One region of the Collimonas arenae genome, then DNA from elsewhere that is predicted to be linked to it. Evidence: predicted binding sites of a transcription regulator. Region 1 holds the regulator's gene; the other holds the start of a gene.
What was found. Region 1 encodes FNR, which switches genes on or off when oxygen is low (the NO sensors DNR and NnrR bind a similar motif). Its sites were predicted from a motif close to TTGATNNNNATCAA; they were not measured.
Positions count from the first base shown of each region.

Region 2: the regulator FNR is predicted to act here: its motif matches at 2,327-2,340, upstream of LT85_RS04630 (Kdo hydroxylase family protein).

Region 1 is NZ_CP009962.1:5,184,263-5,191,830, forward strand. Features, by position in the region: gene slmA (nucleoid occlusion factor SlmA) at 8-583, opposite strand; gene LT85_RS22920 (pyrimidine 5'-nucleotidase) at 657-1,379, opposite strand; gene LT85_RS22925 (TraB/GumN family protein) at 1,471-2,499, shown strand; gene LT85_RS22930 (OmpW/AlkL family protein) at 2,641-3,255, shown strand; gene LT85_RS22935 (fatty acid desaturase) at 3,480-4,568, shown strand; gene fnr (fumarate/nitrate reduction transcriptional regulator Fnr) at 4,694-5,446, shown strand; gene hemN (oxygen-independent coproporphyrinogen III oxidase) at 5,474-6,901, opposite strand; gene mnmC (FAD-dependent 5-carboxymethylaminomethyl-2-thiouridine(34) oxidoreductase MnmC) at 7,060-7,568, shown strand, end outside.
Region 2 is NZ_CP009962.1:1,028,160-1,035,727, reverse strand. Features, by position in the region: gene LT85_RS04640 (YdcF family protein) at 1-40, opposite strand, end outside; gene waaA (lipid IV(A) 3-deoxy-D-manno-octulosonic acid transferase) at 37-1,392, opposite strand; gene LT85_RS04630 (Kdo hydroxylase family protein) at 1,389-2,270, opposite strand; gene fdnG (formate dehydrogenase-N subunit alpha) at 2,505-5,573, shown strand; gene fdxH (formate dehydrogenase subunit beta) at 5,582-6,556, shown strand; gene LT85_RS04610 (formate dehydrogenase subunit gamma) at 6,553-7,203, shown strand; gene fdhE (formate dehydrogenase accessory protein FdhE) at 7,297-7,568, shown strand, end outside.

The DNA of each region.
Region 1 (7,568 bases):
AAAAAAATCAAACCAGCATCAGCGCGACCTGTTGCGCGGCGTCGGCTCCGGGCTTGTGCTGGAAACGGCTCTTGGCGAAACGCTGCCAGCGGCCCAGCACGAAACTTGCCAGGATATTGGCCCGCATCGCGGTTTCTGCCTCATTCGCTTCGCCCTGCGCGGCAGCGGTTCGCAGCGCCTGCTTGAGCGCCAGTTCGATACGGTCGACGAACTGGTTCATGCGCAGTTGCAGACGTTCGTCCTCATTGACCAAGGCATCGCCGATCATGACGCGGGTCATACCCGGATTGCGTTCGGCAAAATTAAGCAGCATCAGCGTAATCGCCTGCGCCTGATGCAAGCCCTTTTCCTGCTGTTCGGTAATCTGGTTGACCAGGCCGAACACGGTGCTTTCGATAAAGTCGATCAAGCCTTCGAACATTTGCGCCTTGCTGGCGAAATGCCGGTACAACGCCGCTTCCGACACCTCGATCCGAGCCGCCAGCGCAGCCGTGGTGATTTTTTCGCCCTTTGGTTGTTCCAGCATGACCGCGAGGGTCTGAAGGATCTGAAGTTTACGCTCGCCTGGTTTAGTAGTAGCCATGGTTTTTATTTTAGTAATAATGGAGATAATGAAAACTGGAGCAGAACCGGAACGCCGGCGCTGTAGCGCTGCTTCAGCGCAAACGGTGCAGATTCTTGCTCAACTGACGGACGGATTTTACTTTGACATCGACGTAATTGGGGCGCTTTATCGTATTTGACTGGTCCTTCAGGTACTGCGTCACCCACGCGGTACGCATCCCGACCCGCTTGGCGGCCTTCAGATTGACGATGGTGTCCTCCACCAGAATGCAGCGCCGTGCCGGAACCTTCTCGCGCGCCACCAGTTGTCGCAGCATGTGGCGCGACGGCTTGGGGCGCAACTGGCGATGCACATGCATGGCCTCGATCGAAATATGCTTGCCGAAATGACGCTGCAGGCGCAGATGGCGCATCACATCACCAGAATAGTGCAGCGGCGCATTGGTCAGCAAGATCTTGCGCCCCGGCAGCCGCTTGAGCAAATTGATCAGGCCGCGTTCCGCCCGAATCATGCCCAGCAGGTCGTCGAAACGATGCGCTTCGCGCAAAAAATCTTCGGGCCGTACCTGGTGATGTTTTACCATGCCCAGCAAGGTCGCGCCATAGCGCCGCCAGTAATTCTCGCGCGCGGCATTGACGGTAGCGGCGTCGGCATCGATGCCGTCACTGCCGAGGGTACGCGCCATGAAGGCGTTCATGTTGACGTGAATCGCCGGAAAAATCGCATGCGAGGCATTGTGCAAGGTATTGTCCAGGTCGAACAGCCAAAGCACGGCGTGTTTGTTCCCCTTTGTATTTTTTCTTCCTGTATCCATTACCATGATGTGCGCCGGTGATTTTCCGGAATTTAAAATCGCTGAGTCGTGAAGTCGCTGAATCGTTGATTCGATAACCAAAGGGGAACACGTGTTTCGTCAGATTATAGTTTCATTAGGTGCAACCGGCCTAGGTTCGGCCGCCGGATTACTCGCGCAGCTATCTTGCCTGTGCCAACGGACCCGGCTACGCCGGCTGCTGCTTCCCTTGGGATTTGGTGCATTGCTGGCGGGCGCGCCGCCGCTGTTCGCCCAGGATGTCATCGCCGGCGCATCGCTACAGCCTGCCGCCGGCGTTCGCCAGGGTGGCGCCATGTTTCAGGTACAACGCGACGGCCACAGCGCCTACTTGTTCGGCACCATCCATGTCGGTAAAGCCGATTTTTATCCCTTGGATGCAAAAATATTGCAAGCAATACAACAATCGTCCTGTATCGCACTGGAAATCGATCCGAACAATAATCAGGCCATGGTTCCGCTGATAAAAAAGTACGGCATCTATCCGGATGGTAAATCGCACCAGAAGGATTTGCCGCCAAAGCTGCAAAAAGAGCTCGCCGCCCTGCTGGAAAAGTACGGCATGGCGCCGGACCAGGTCGCCAGCCTGAAACCCTGGCTGATAGCGACCATGCTCGGCATCAATGAATACAGCAGCCAGGGTTATCTGTCGCAATATGGCGTCGACACCACCTTGGCCAATCTTGCAAAAAAAAGCAACAAACGCCTGGTCGAACTTGAGACCGCCGACGCACAGCTATCGCTGCTTGGGAGCTTGTCGTACACCGAGCAAGTTCAGTTTCTGCAAGACAGCATCGATGAAATCCAGGATCCAGCCAAAGCGCAGCGCTCGCTCGAACTGGTCAATTTGTGGCGCAGCGGCGATGTCGACGGCTTGGCCGCAATGCTGGCGGAAATGAATTCCGAGGACACATTTGCCAGTAAATTCATGCAACGTTCCCTGCTCGACGGCAGGAATCCGGGGCTGGCGGACGGCATCGCCAAGCTGGCCAACTCGACCAACGCCCCCTTCGTCGCTATCGGCATGTTGCATCTGGTCGGACCGAACAGCGTGCTGGCGATATTGCAACAGCGTGGTTATACGGTGACACGGGTTTACTAACATCTGGCCCACTTCCCATTTCTCAGACTGCTGCCATTTCCGTGTTCTGCGAATTGATTTGATTTACATCAAATCAATTCGCAGCGTTTCCTTTTACAGTGAAGGTCAACATAGATCTCTCACCAAAAACGGGAATAGGAAATGAAAAAAGCGGTATGCATATCAACGCTTTCAGCACTGGCGCTGGTCTTGGCCGGCAACAGTATGGCGCAAGAAAGTCCTTGGCAAATACGGCTGCGCGCCGATTACCTGAAACCGGCGAACAAGTCCGATCCGATCGGCGGCGTTGGCGCCTCCGACCGTTTGCAGGTCAACAACAAGACCATCCCTGAAATCGACATTTCCTATTTCTTTACGTCCAATTGGGTAGCGGAACTGGTCTTGACCTATCCGCAAAAACAGAATGTTTCGCTGGACGGAAAGAATATCGGCAGTTTCAAGCATTTACCGCCAACGCTGACCTTGCAATACCACTTCCTGCCGCAAGCGCAGTTCAGCCCCTATCTCGGCGCCGGCGTGAGCTACACCCGCATTTCGAACGTCGATCTGCTCAATGGCGCAGGTTCGCTGGACAACAGCAGCTGGGGCCTGGCACTGCAAGCCGGGCTCGACTATAAGCTGGACAAAAACTGGTTACTCAACCTGGATGTGAAAAAACTGCAGATCCGTAGCGACGTCTATGCCGGCGGCGAAAAAATCAGTCGCGTGCAGATCGATCCCTGGCTGATCGGCATGGGTGTCGGTTACCGCTTCTAGACCGGCCGCGCAATCGCGCTCTCCGGAAATCGATGTCTCGTCAGTCTTTCCCCGGACTGTTGCGCGCCAGGTATAAAACTGCCTGGCGCGCTTTTTTGCCATTGTCTATATGACCCCGGATGGCAGCACGGATAATCTCGACAATCTTTGATCGAGATCAAAGCCGCACCGGCGCAATTTTCCTAAGATCAGACGGCGTCATTTCCATATCAAAGGTTTGCCACATGCATTTCTCCCACTTGCCCGAACCGGTATCACCGTCGGCAGCCATGCCGCATCGCAAAGTGATCCGCTCCTGGCTGCTGCCGGTCGCGCAACGTAATACCGGCCGTGCGCTGGCATTGGTGCTGCTCGATCTGTGCTTGTTCGCGCTGGCGATCACCGCCACGGTCTGGCTGCAAAATACCGCCATAAAATTGCTGTTCGGCGCAATCGCCGGCTTCATCATCGGCCGTCTGTTCATCCTCGGCCATGATGCCTGCCATCAAAGCTTTACGCCGCACCGACGCCTCAATCGCTGGCTCGGCCGCCTGGTGTTCCTTCCCTCGCTGACGCTTTACAGTCTGTGGGATGTGGGCCATAACATGGTGCATCACGGCTATACCAATCTGAAAGGCTTTGATTTTGTCTGGCACCCGCTGTCGCTGGACGAGTTCCAGGCCCTGCCGCGCTGGCGTCAGTGGCTGGAGCGCGTCTACCGTAGCGGCTGGGCGCCGTGGCTGTATTACCTGGTTGAAATGTGGTGGCAGCGCATGTATTTTCCGAACCGCCGCACCATGCCGACCCGGCGTCCGGTATTTGTCTGGGACGGCGTCCTGGTGACGATGGCGGCGCTGGTCTGGATTAGCCTGCTGGTTATCGCCGCGCTGGCCACCGCGCAATCGATCTGGCTGACGTTAGCGGCTGGCTTTGTGTTGCCGTTCCTGTTCTGGAATGCAATGATCGGTTTTGTCGTCTACGTGCATCACACCCACACCGGCATCGCCTGGTACGATCAAAAAATCAAATGGGCGGCGTCGCAACCGTTTGTCTCGACTACCGTGCACCTGACCTTCCGCTATCGCATCGGCGCGCTATTGCATCACATCATGGAACACACCGCGCATCATGTCGATATGAGCATCCCGCTGTATCGCCTGCAGGAAGCACAGCAGATTCTTGAAACCATGCTGCCCATGCGCATCGTGATCCAGAAATTTTCATGGCGCTGGTATTTCGATACGGCGCGGCGTTGCAAGCTGTATGATTTCCGGCGCCAATGCTGGACCAATTTTTCCGGCCTGCCGACCAGCGCGGCTGCCGTCGTCAGCTGATCTTGGCCCATTCGTGCCCAACTTGTGATCAATTCGCAACGAGGTTTCGGCCGCTGTGCAACCGGCGGCGGTAAAATGGCGTGTCTTGGCAACATACAAAGCCACGCTTTCCATCGGATCCTGTCATGAATCACGCTCCCCTCCACGCAGCGCCGCTGCTGGACATCAGGGCCCTGCGCTCCAGCTGTTCGTCTTGCAGCATGCACCAGCTATGCCTGCCGATGGGGCTGGATGAGTCCGAGATGCAGCGCCTGGACGGCATTATCGGCCGCCGCCGCATCGCGCGCGATGAAACCTTGTATCGTATCGGCGACAAATTCAGCGCTTTGTATGCGGTACGGGTGGGCCAGTTCAAAACCTCACAAGCCAATCCCGACGGCGCCCAGCAAATCACCGGCTTCCAGATGAGCGGCGAATTGCTCGGCATGGATGCGATCAGCACCGATACCCATCAATGCGATGCGATGGCATTGGAAGATAGCGAAATCTGTGAAATTCCATTCGTGCGGCTCGAAGAACTGTTCGGCGACATCCCTACTTTGCTGCGGCACTTCCATCGCATCATGAGCAAGGAAATCACACGCGAACAAAGCGTCATTCTGCTGCTTGGGAACATGCGCGCCGAACAGCGCTTTGCCGCGTTCCTGGTCAACCTGTCGTCGCGCTACGCGGCGCGCGGCTATTCTTCGACCAGTTTCCAGCTGCGCATGACGCGCGAAGATATCGGCAACTATCTTGGCCTGACGATTGAAAGCATCAGTCGCCTGCTGTCCAAACTCAAGAAAGACGGGATGCTGAAAGTCAGCAACCGGGAAATCGAACTTGTCGACTTGCCGGCGTTGAAAAGACTGGCGACCGGCGGCGAGACCTGCGCCTGACCGTCTGCTATCAGCGTCAGACTGGCATCAGATGGTTTTCGAGTACCGCAAAGGCTCTTTCGCAGTACCCAGGTAACGGTCGAACACCATGCAAATATTCCGGATCAGCAAGCGCCCTTTCATCGTGACGCTGATCCAGTCGTCTTCCAGCAATAGCAAACCATCCGTTTCCAGCAATTTCAGCTGCGCCAGCTCTTTCGCAAAATAGGCGGCAAACTTGACAGGATGGGCCATCTCGATCGATGCCAGCGACAATTCGAAATGGCACATCAGACGCTGGATGATCAGCCGCCGCAACAAGTCATCCATGCTCAGTTTGATGCCGCGCGCAATCGGCAGTTGTTGCTGGTCGAGCCGCTGATAGTAGGCTTCCAGCGTCTTTTCATTCTGGCTGTAGCTAGCGCCGACCGCACTGATCGCCGATACGCCGCATGACACCAGGTCCGCCTCGGCATGCGTCGAATAACCTTGGAAGTTGCGGTGCAGGCGTCCCTGCCGTTGTGCGATCGCCAGGTCGTCCTCCGGCCTGGCGAAATGATCCATGCCGATGTATATATAGCCGGCCTCGGTCAGGCGCCGGATGCACAGGAACAGCATGTCGATCTTGCTGGCCGGCGTCGGCAGATCGTCGCCGGCAATCCGCCGTTGCGGCTTGAACAAGTGCGGCATGTGAGCATAGTTGTAGATGGCGATGCGGTCCGGCGCAGCGGCAATCACTTTGTCCAGTGTTTGCGCAATCGACGTCAGGCTCTGCTTAGGCAAGCCATAGATCAGATCAATGCTGATCGAGCGGAAGCCGGCAAAGCGCGCGGCATCGATGATGCGCAGCGTGTCCTCCTCCGCCTGGATACGGTTCACCGCCTTCTGCACTGCGTGGTCGAAATCCTGCACGCCCAGGCTGAGCCGGTTGAAGCCTTGGCGGCGCAGCGTGACGATGCGCTTCGGCGTGACCGTGCGCGGATCGACTTCTATCGAATATTCGCCCAGTTGATCCGGCGCAAACTGGAAATGCTGGTGCAGATGCGCCGTCAAATCGCTCATTTGGCGATCGCTTAGATAGGTCGGCGTGCCGCCGCCGAAATGCAGCTGCTCAACCCTGTTCATCCCTTGAAACAGAGCCGCCTGCATGGCAATCTCGCGCTTCAGGTAAGTCAGGTAATGCGCGGCCTTGCCCAGGTTTTTACTGATCACCTTGTTGCAAGCGCAGTAATAGCAAACCGTGTCGCAAAAGGGAATGTGCAGATACAGCGACAAGGCATGCCGCGCACCCATCGCCCGCCGGCCGGCAACCGCCTGCTCATAGGCTTCGGCGCCGAATACATCGGAAAACCTGTCTGCCGTCGGATAGGAGGTATAGCGCGGTCCGAGCTGATTTAATTTTCTTAGCAAAGTCGGTTCGAACGCAAGCGCAGCCAGCGATGCAACCGCGGCGATCGGCTTTGGGGAAGTTAACATGGTCTGGCTCCGGCAATTGGCTATGTCTATCGCTACAGCCTAGCTGCCTGGAGCGGCCTGCGCTTTGACATAGATCAAGCCGGCGTGACTATGACCGCTACTGAGACGCGATAGTGCCTATAATTCGTTCTTGACCACAGTTGCCGTACGCCCTCTTCATGTCTCTCAGCCATCCCGTAAAAGTACCGCCGGAATTCGCCAATCGCTGGCAGGGACAAGCGCGCTTTGTCTTACTCGATAGCGACTTCGGCGATGGCGAACATTTTCTGGCGACCTGGCAAGCATGGCGCGATCATCCCCAACGTCCGCAACAGCTGCATTACCTGGCTCTGGTACCCGACATGACTGCGCTGCACGCGCTACAGCCCGTGCTGGAGCAAAGGCCGCACTGGCAAGCGCTGTCTGCTGAATTGTGCGCCGTATGGCCACCCGCGGTGCCGGGCTTTCACCGGATTTTTTTGCAAAACGGCCAGCTGGTGCTGACGCTGATGTTCGGCGACAGCGCCGCTTGCCTGCGCCAGATCGTGGCAAACATAGATGCATTCCATTTGCGTGGCCGGAGTTGGCAGAACTGGTCACTGCCTCTGCTTGGCACACTGGGAAGATTAGCTGCCAGACAAGCCACCCTCAGCATTTCGACCCCCGACATGGCGCAGATGGAAGCGCA
Region 2 (7,568 bases), 1.4 Mb from region 1:
GCATCAGCAAGAGCGTGCTGAGCACTTTGGTTGCGATCACGGCGATGTGCATGGGACAGAGAACTCGGAAGAGATTAAAGGCTGCAGCAATGCCATGGTTCGCGCGGTAGCGCCTCGATGCTGCCGCGCGAAACTGCTAGCCTGCTGGCCCATCGCTTGCCGTTGCTCCCGGCTCTGCAACAGATACAGCGCCTCATCTAGCATATTCTCGACATCGGTCACGCGACGCGCGGCGCCGGCCGCAATGGCCTGCTCGGTGATGGCGGAGAAGTTAAACGTATGGGGACCAATCAATACCGGTTTGCCTACGGCAAAGGCCTCGATCAGGTTTTGCCCTCCCATCGGCAACAGGCTACCGCCGATAAACGCAACATCGCAAACAGCGTAGTAGGCGAACATTTCGCCCATTGAATCGCCCACCAGTATTCTTGTTTCGGGCGGCACGGCGTCGCTGCCAAGTCCGGTGCGGCGCAACGACGACAATCCCTTCGCTGCCGCCAGCTGGGCAACTTCGTCAAAACGCTGCGGATGACGCGGTACGATTACTGTCAAAATATTCGACCATGCCGGATTCTGGCCGCGCCGGAACAAAGCTTCGAGTATCAAGTCTTCTTCGCCCTCGCGGGTGCTAGCGCACAACAATACCGGACGACTACCTATCTGCGCTCGTATCGCGGCACCCGCAGCCAACAAGGCCGGCGGCGGAGTGACATCGAATTTAACGCTACCGGTCACCTGCACATTGCGGCCGCCAAGCTGTCGTAAGCGGCCTGCATCTGCATCGGTCTGCGCGCCGACGCAGGACATCCCGCCGGCGGCTTCTGTCATCAGCGTGGAAAATCGCTTGCCGCGACGCAGGGAGCGCTCCGACAGTCGCGCATTCACCAGTGCGACCGGCACCTTGTAACGACCGCACTGCGCGATCAGGTTCGGCCATACTTCCGTTTCCATCAATACGCACAGACTTGGCTTGAAGTGACGAAGGAAACGCCCGACCATCCAGCCGGTATCGTAAGGAAGAAAGGATTGCACCACGCGGGGAAATTTGCCGAACAGAGAATGCCCGGTCGCGCGGCCTGTTGCGGTCATGTGCGTCAACAGGATGGTATAGTCCGGATAAGCATCAAGCATAGCGGCTATCAAAGGCTCGGCGGCGCGTGTTTCGCCAACGGAAACGGCATGCACCCACAGGAATTTGCTTGTCGCCAGATGCTGCGCCATGGGAGGATAAAACCCGATGCGCTCCGCCACATGCTGGCGGTAACCTGGCTCCTTGCCGCCGCGCCGCCACAAGCGCAGCAATACCATCGGCATCGCCAGCCACCATACCGCCGAGTACAGCAAACGAATGCGCCAGGCCCGCCCTGCATCAAAACCCGATGCAGCCTTCATTCCGTGAGCACGCGGCCAGTCAGGCGGCGCAGGATCGCCAGCGGGCTGGCGCCTGGGTCGTACTGCTTCGCAGCTGGCAAATGCAAGGTCTGTTCCATCATGTACTGGCCGGCCATCACCGCATGCGGTGTCTGGTCGGAAAAACACACCCACACCGATCCGGCGGCAAATGGCTGGGTTACTTGCGGACCGTTTTTCTGGTACTCAAGATCGGACTTCATGGCGTCGTGCAGTTGCAACATCAGATGATCGTATTCGCTACGCAGCGACTTCGTGATGTGTAAGGCGTTCATGGCCTTTGCCTGCCAGCGCGAATAGGCTTTGACGCGCGGCAGGAACCGTTGCGCGACATCTTCGAACGGCTCACCGACACGCCAGACGCGCGGCACGCCGTCTGGGTTAACGTTGGCAAACACGCGCAAGATCCGCTCACCGTAATTCGGGCGTGACGGGAAAGAATCGACATGCAGGCGGCGGTCATCGGCCCGCCACGACTGGGCACGGGTTTCCACTTGCATCGGCCTGTAGCTGGTGGGGGCCATGCGCAATTCGCTACGGGTGTCGGCATACGCTGGCAACAGGGAATAGATCAACTGCTGGGCCTGGCTGCGAAAACGTCCGATCATCTTGGCCAAGGCGATCTGGTCAGCCGCATTACCAAGCGCGCCCTTCAGCTTGCCGTTCGCGTCGAGACTGATGTTGCGGCTTTTGGGATCCCGGATCTCCGGTGTCAGGAAACGCTGCTCATCGGCAGTGAATGCAAAACTCAGATGTGGGAAATACAGGACTTTTCCGGCTTCAAGCGCGGAAATCCAGGCCGAGTTTGGCGTGTTGATCTGCCAGTCGGCAATATCGATTTCGAGAATTTGTTGTTCCATGGCCGTATTATGCCGCGTTGCAATGACGACGTGAACCACGGCATCTGTCCACCTTGTTGATATTTATCAAACAATCAATAAAAAGCATGTTTTTCCAGCCTGCGCAGGACGAAACTGCCGTAACAGCCGGGGGGGTGCAACATTTCCTTCTGTTGGCAAACAATAATCCATCCTATAATAAAAACGCATGTTCAGAACACTGTTTGGCATTAATGCGCAAAGAGAGGTCTACCCATGGTTCACATGTCCCGGCGCCAGTTCCTTAAAACGACTGGCGCAACCCTGGCAGGTTCAAGCTTGGCGCTGATGGGATTTTCTCCCGCCCCTGCGCTGGCCGAAGTACGCAGCTACAAGCTGACGCGCACGGTCGAAACCCGTAATACTTGCCCCTATTGCTCCGTCAGTTGCGGAATCCTGATGTACAGCCTCGGTGACGGCGCCAAGAATGCCAAAGCCAGCATCATCCATATCGAAGGCGACCCCGACCACCCGGTCAATCGTGGCACGCTCTGCCCGAAAGGCGCTTCCCTGCTGGATTTCGTACACAGTCCCAGTCGGCTGCAGTTCCCGGAATACCGGGCGCCGGGCTCCAAAGAGTGGAAACGCATGTCGTGGGACGATGCGTTAAGCCGTATCGCTACCCTGATGAAACAGGACCGGGACGCCAACTTCATCGAAAAGACGCCGGAGGGACTAACCGTCAACCGCTGGCTAACCACAGGCATGCTGGCGGCGTCGGCCAGCAGCAATGAAGTCGGCTATCTGACCCATAAAACCATGCGCAGCCTCGGGCTGCTGGCGTTCGACAACCAGGCGCGTGTCTGACACGGTCCGACGGTGGCAGGTCTTGCCCCGACGTTTGGCCGTGGAGCGATGACGAATCATTGGGTCGACATCAAGAATGCGGACGTTGTCCTTATCATGGGCGGCAATGCAGCCGAGGCCCATCCGTGCGGCTTCAAATGGGTGACCGAAGCCAAGGCGCATAACAAGGCAAAGCTGATTGTGGTCGATCCGCGTTTTACGCGCTCGGCCTCGGTGGCGGATTTCTATGCGCCTATCAGGACCGGCACTGACATTATTTTCCTCGGCGGAGTGATTCGTTACTTGCTGGAGAAAGATCAGATCCAGCACGAGTACGTCAAGAATTACACCGATTTCAGCTTCCTCGTGCGCGAAGACTATGCCTTCGACGATGGCATTTTCTCTGGCTACAACGCCGACAAGCGCAACTACACCAAGACAACCTGGGACTACGAGGTGGGCGAAGACGGTTTTGTAAAGACCGATCCGAGCCTGACCCATCCGCGCTGCGTCTTTAACATGATGAAACAACACTACGAGCGCTACACGCCGGAGATGGTGGAAAGCGTCTGCGGCACGCCCAAGGAAAAATTCCTTAAAGTGTGCGAAATGCTGGCCTCGACGGCATCGCCGACCCGCGCAGGTACGATCTTGTATGCACTCGGCTGGACCCAACACTCGATCGGCTCGCAGATCATCCGCACCGGCGCCATGGTGCAGCTGTTGCTGGGGAATATCGGGATCGCCGGCGGCGGCATGAACGCCCTGCGCGGTCACTCGAATATCCAGGGACTCACCGATCTGGGCTTGATGACCAACCTGCTGCCAGGCTACATGACCCTGCCCTCCGAATCCGAGCAGGATTTCGGCAAATATATCGCCGCCCGCGCCAGCAAGCCGCTACGTCCCAACCAGCTCAGCTATTGGCAGAACTACGGAAAATTCCATGTCAGCCTGATGAAATCCTGGTGGGGCGACGCCGCCACCGCAGACAACAACTGGGCCTACGACTACCTGCCCAAGCTCGACAAGCCCTATGACATGCTGCAAATATTTGAGCTGATGAAACAGGGCAAGGTCAACGGTTATATCGCACAGGGCTTCAATCCGCTAGCGGCTGCGCCCGACAAGGGCAAGATCGGCGCCAGCCTGGCCAAGCTGAAGTTCCTGGTGGTGATGGATCCACTCGCGACCGAGACTTCCGAATTCTGGAAGAATCACGGCGCGTTCAACGACGTCGATTCGAGCCAGATACAAACCGAGGTATTCCGGCTACCGACCACCTGCTTTGCCGAAGAAGAAGGTTCGCTGACGAATTCCGGCCGCTGGCTGCAATGGCACTGGAAAGGCGCGGAACCTCCGGGCGAAGCGCGCAGCGACCTGGAAATCATGTCGACCCTGTTCCTGAAGATGCGCAAGATGTATGTAACGGACGGCGGCAAATATCCCGACCCTATCGTCAAGCTGTCCTGGCCCTATGCCGATCCAGAAAGCCCGACGGCCGTGGAACTGGCCAGGGAATACAATGGCCGCGCCCTGAGCGACCTGGCCGATCCGAAAGACGCCAGCAAGATCACTCGCAAGAAAAACGAACAGCTGGCCGGCTTTGCCGAACTACGCGACGACGGCAGCACGGCTTGCGGTTGCTGGATCTTCAGCGGCTGCTGGACTGAAGCAGGCAACCAGATGGCGAGACGCGACAATTCGGACCCTACCGGCATCGGCCAAACGCTCAACTGGTCCTGGGCGTGGCCGGCCAACCGCCGCGTCCTGTATAACCGCGCTTCCTGCGATGTGAATGGCAAGCCGTTCGACGCCAAGCGCAAGCTGATCGGCTGGAACGGCGACAAGTGGGGTGGCGTCGACGTCCCCGATTTCAAGGTAGACGAAAACCCTGCCGGCGGCATGGGGCCGTTCATCATGAATCCGGAAGGCGTGGCGCGTTTCTTCGCCCGCGCCGGCATGGCCGAAGGCCCGTTCCCTGTGCACTACGAACCGTTCGAAACGCCGGTCGGTTATAACCCGCTGTTCCCGAAGAATGCAAGCGCAACCAGCAATCCTGGCGCTCGCGTGTTCCCTGACGACCGCGCCATGTTCGGCAAGGTTGACGCCTTCCCGCACGTCGGCACTACTTACCGCCTCACCGAGCATTTCCATTACTGGACCAAGCATGCGCGTCTCAACGCCATTCTCCAGCCGGAGCAGTTCGTTGAAATCGGCGAGGATCTGGCGAAGGAAGTCGGCGTAGTGGCCGGTGAGCGGGTCAAGGTTAGCTCCAAGCGCGGCTATATCGTTGCCGTGGCGGTGGTGACCAAGCGCATCAAGAAAATGACGATTGAAGGAAAACCTGTGCATCACGTCGGCATCCCTATCCACTGGGGCTTCAAGGGCCTGACCAAACCGGGCTATCTCGCCAACACGCTGACGCCGGGCGTGGGAGATGGCAATTCGCAGACGCCGGAATTCAAGTCGTTCCTGGTCAAAGTCGAGAAGACATAGGAGAAACCATGGCTCTGCAATCGCTCGATGTCAAACGCGTCTCTGCCACCACCACGCCGCCGCCCGGCGCGCGTGAACCGGTCACCGGCACTGTCGCCAAACTGATCGACGTCACCAAATGCATAGGCTGCAAAGCCTGCCAGACCGCCTGCATGGAATGGAATGACTTGCGCGATGAGGTCGGCGTCAATGTTGGCGTGCTGGACAATCCGCCTGACATGACGGAACACTCGTGGACCGTCATGCGGTTTTCAGAATACGAAAATCCGGACGGCAATCTCGAATGGCTGATCCGGAAGGATGGCTGCATGCACTGCGAAGATCCGGGTTGCCTCAAGGCTTGTCCGTCGCCCGGCGCGATCGTCCAATACAACAATGGCATAGTCGATTTCCATGAAGAAAACTGCATTGGCTGCGGCTATTGCGTCACCGGCTGCCCGTTCGATGTGCCGAGGATTTCAAAGAAAGACAACAAAGCCTACAAATGCACGCTGTGCTCGGACCGGGTCGCAGTGGGCCAGGAGCCGGCCTGCGTCAAGACCTGCCCTACCGGCGCCATTGTCTTCGGCACCAAGGAAGACATGAAAGCGCATGCGGCTGAACGTATCGTCGATCTCAAAGAACGCGGCTTCGGGCAGGCCGGTTTGTACGATCCGCCCGGCGTGGGCGGCACCCACGTCATGTACGTGCTGCATCATGCCGACAAACCCTCTCTCTACCACGGCCTGCCAGACAATCCGCACATCAGTCCGTTGGTCGGCCTGTGGAAAGGTGTCGCCAAGCCATTGGCGCTGGCCGGTATCGCACTGACTGCGCTGGCCGGATTCTTCCACTATATCAAGGTCGGGCCGAACGAGGTGACAGATGACGACAAGGCTGCGGAAGAGCAAGAGTCCGCAGCATCAAGACGCGCCGCCCTGCTCACTACGCCTGAGAACAATGCGAACGATCCCAACATCACAGGACAGGATCTGCCACCATGAACAACCCCGACAACGCCGATCGAGATGTCACAAAAGACAGCATCGTTCGCTACAACGCCGCTGAGCGTATCAATCACTGGGTGGTCGCCATCACCTTTGTGATACTGGCCTTATCCGGACTGGCCTTGTTTCACCCGGCGCTGTTCTGGCTCAGTTTTGTGCTGGGCGGCGGCCCTTGGACCCGCATCCTGCATCCCTTCATCGGCCTGGTGATGTTTGTCTGCTTTGCGCTGCTGACCCTGCGTTTCTGGCGGCACAACCTGATCAGTAAAAATGATGTCGCGTGGCTGGAAAATGTCGGCGACGTCATCAGCAACCGCGAAGAAAACCTGCCGCCGGTAGGCCGTTACAACGGCGGCCAGAAATTACTGTTCTGGGTCATGATCGCCTGCATGGCAGGCTTGCTGTTGTCCGGCATCGTCATCTGGCGCGCCTGGTTTTCCTGGCTGTTTCCGATCTTTGTCATCCGGCTTGCCGTGGTGTTGCATGCGCTGTGCGGCTTTGGGCTCATTGTCGGCATCATCGTGCATATCTATGCTGCGATCTGGGTCCAGGGCACTGTCGGCGCTATGACACGCGGTACGGTAAGCAGAGCCTGGGCGCGCAAGCATCACGCCGAGTGGTACCGGAACATGACTGGCGAATGAAATTTTCGTGCGCCCCCTCAGGACATATTTAGGCTACATTAATACCATCTGCTTTGAAAGGGTCATTCGCACCCACGAAAGGAAGGTGGCGCTTTGCAACGTATCCTTGAACCGGGTGAAATCGAAGCCCTGGATCACAATGCGATTCCTCGTGTCCGATTGCCGCAACGCATCAATATTTTCAGCAACCGGGCGCAACGCCTCAGACAGCTAGCGGCAGGCAACCCAATCGGCGATTACCTGAAATTGATGGCGTCGCTGGCCGAGACGCAACAACAGGCATTGAACGAACTAGCCCGGGAACCTGACGATCAGGCTCAGGTTCAAGCCAGCAACAACCTCGCCCAGACACATCTGATGCCATT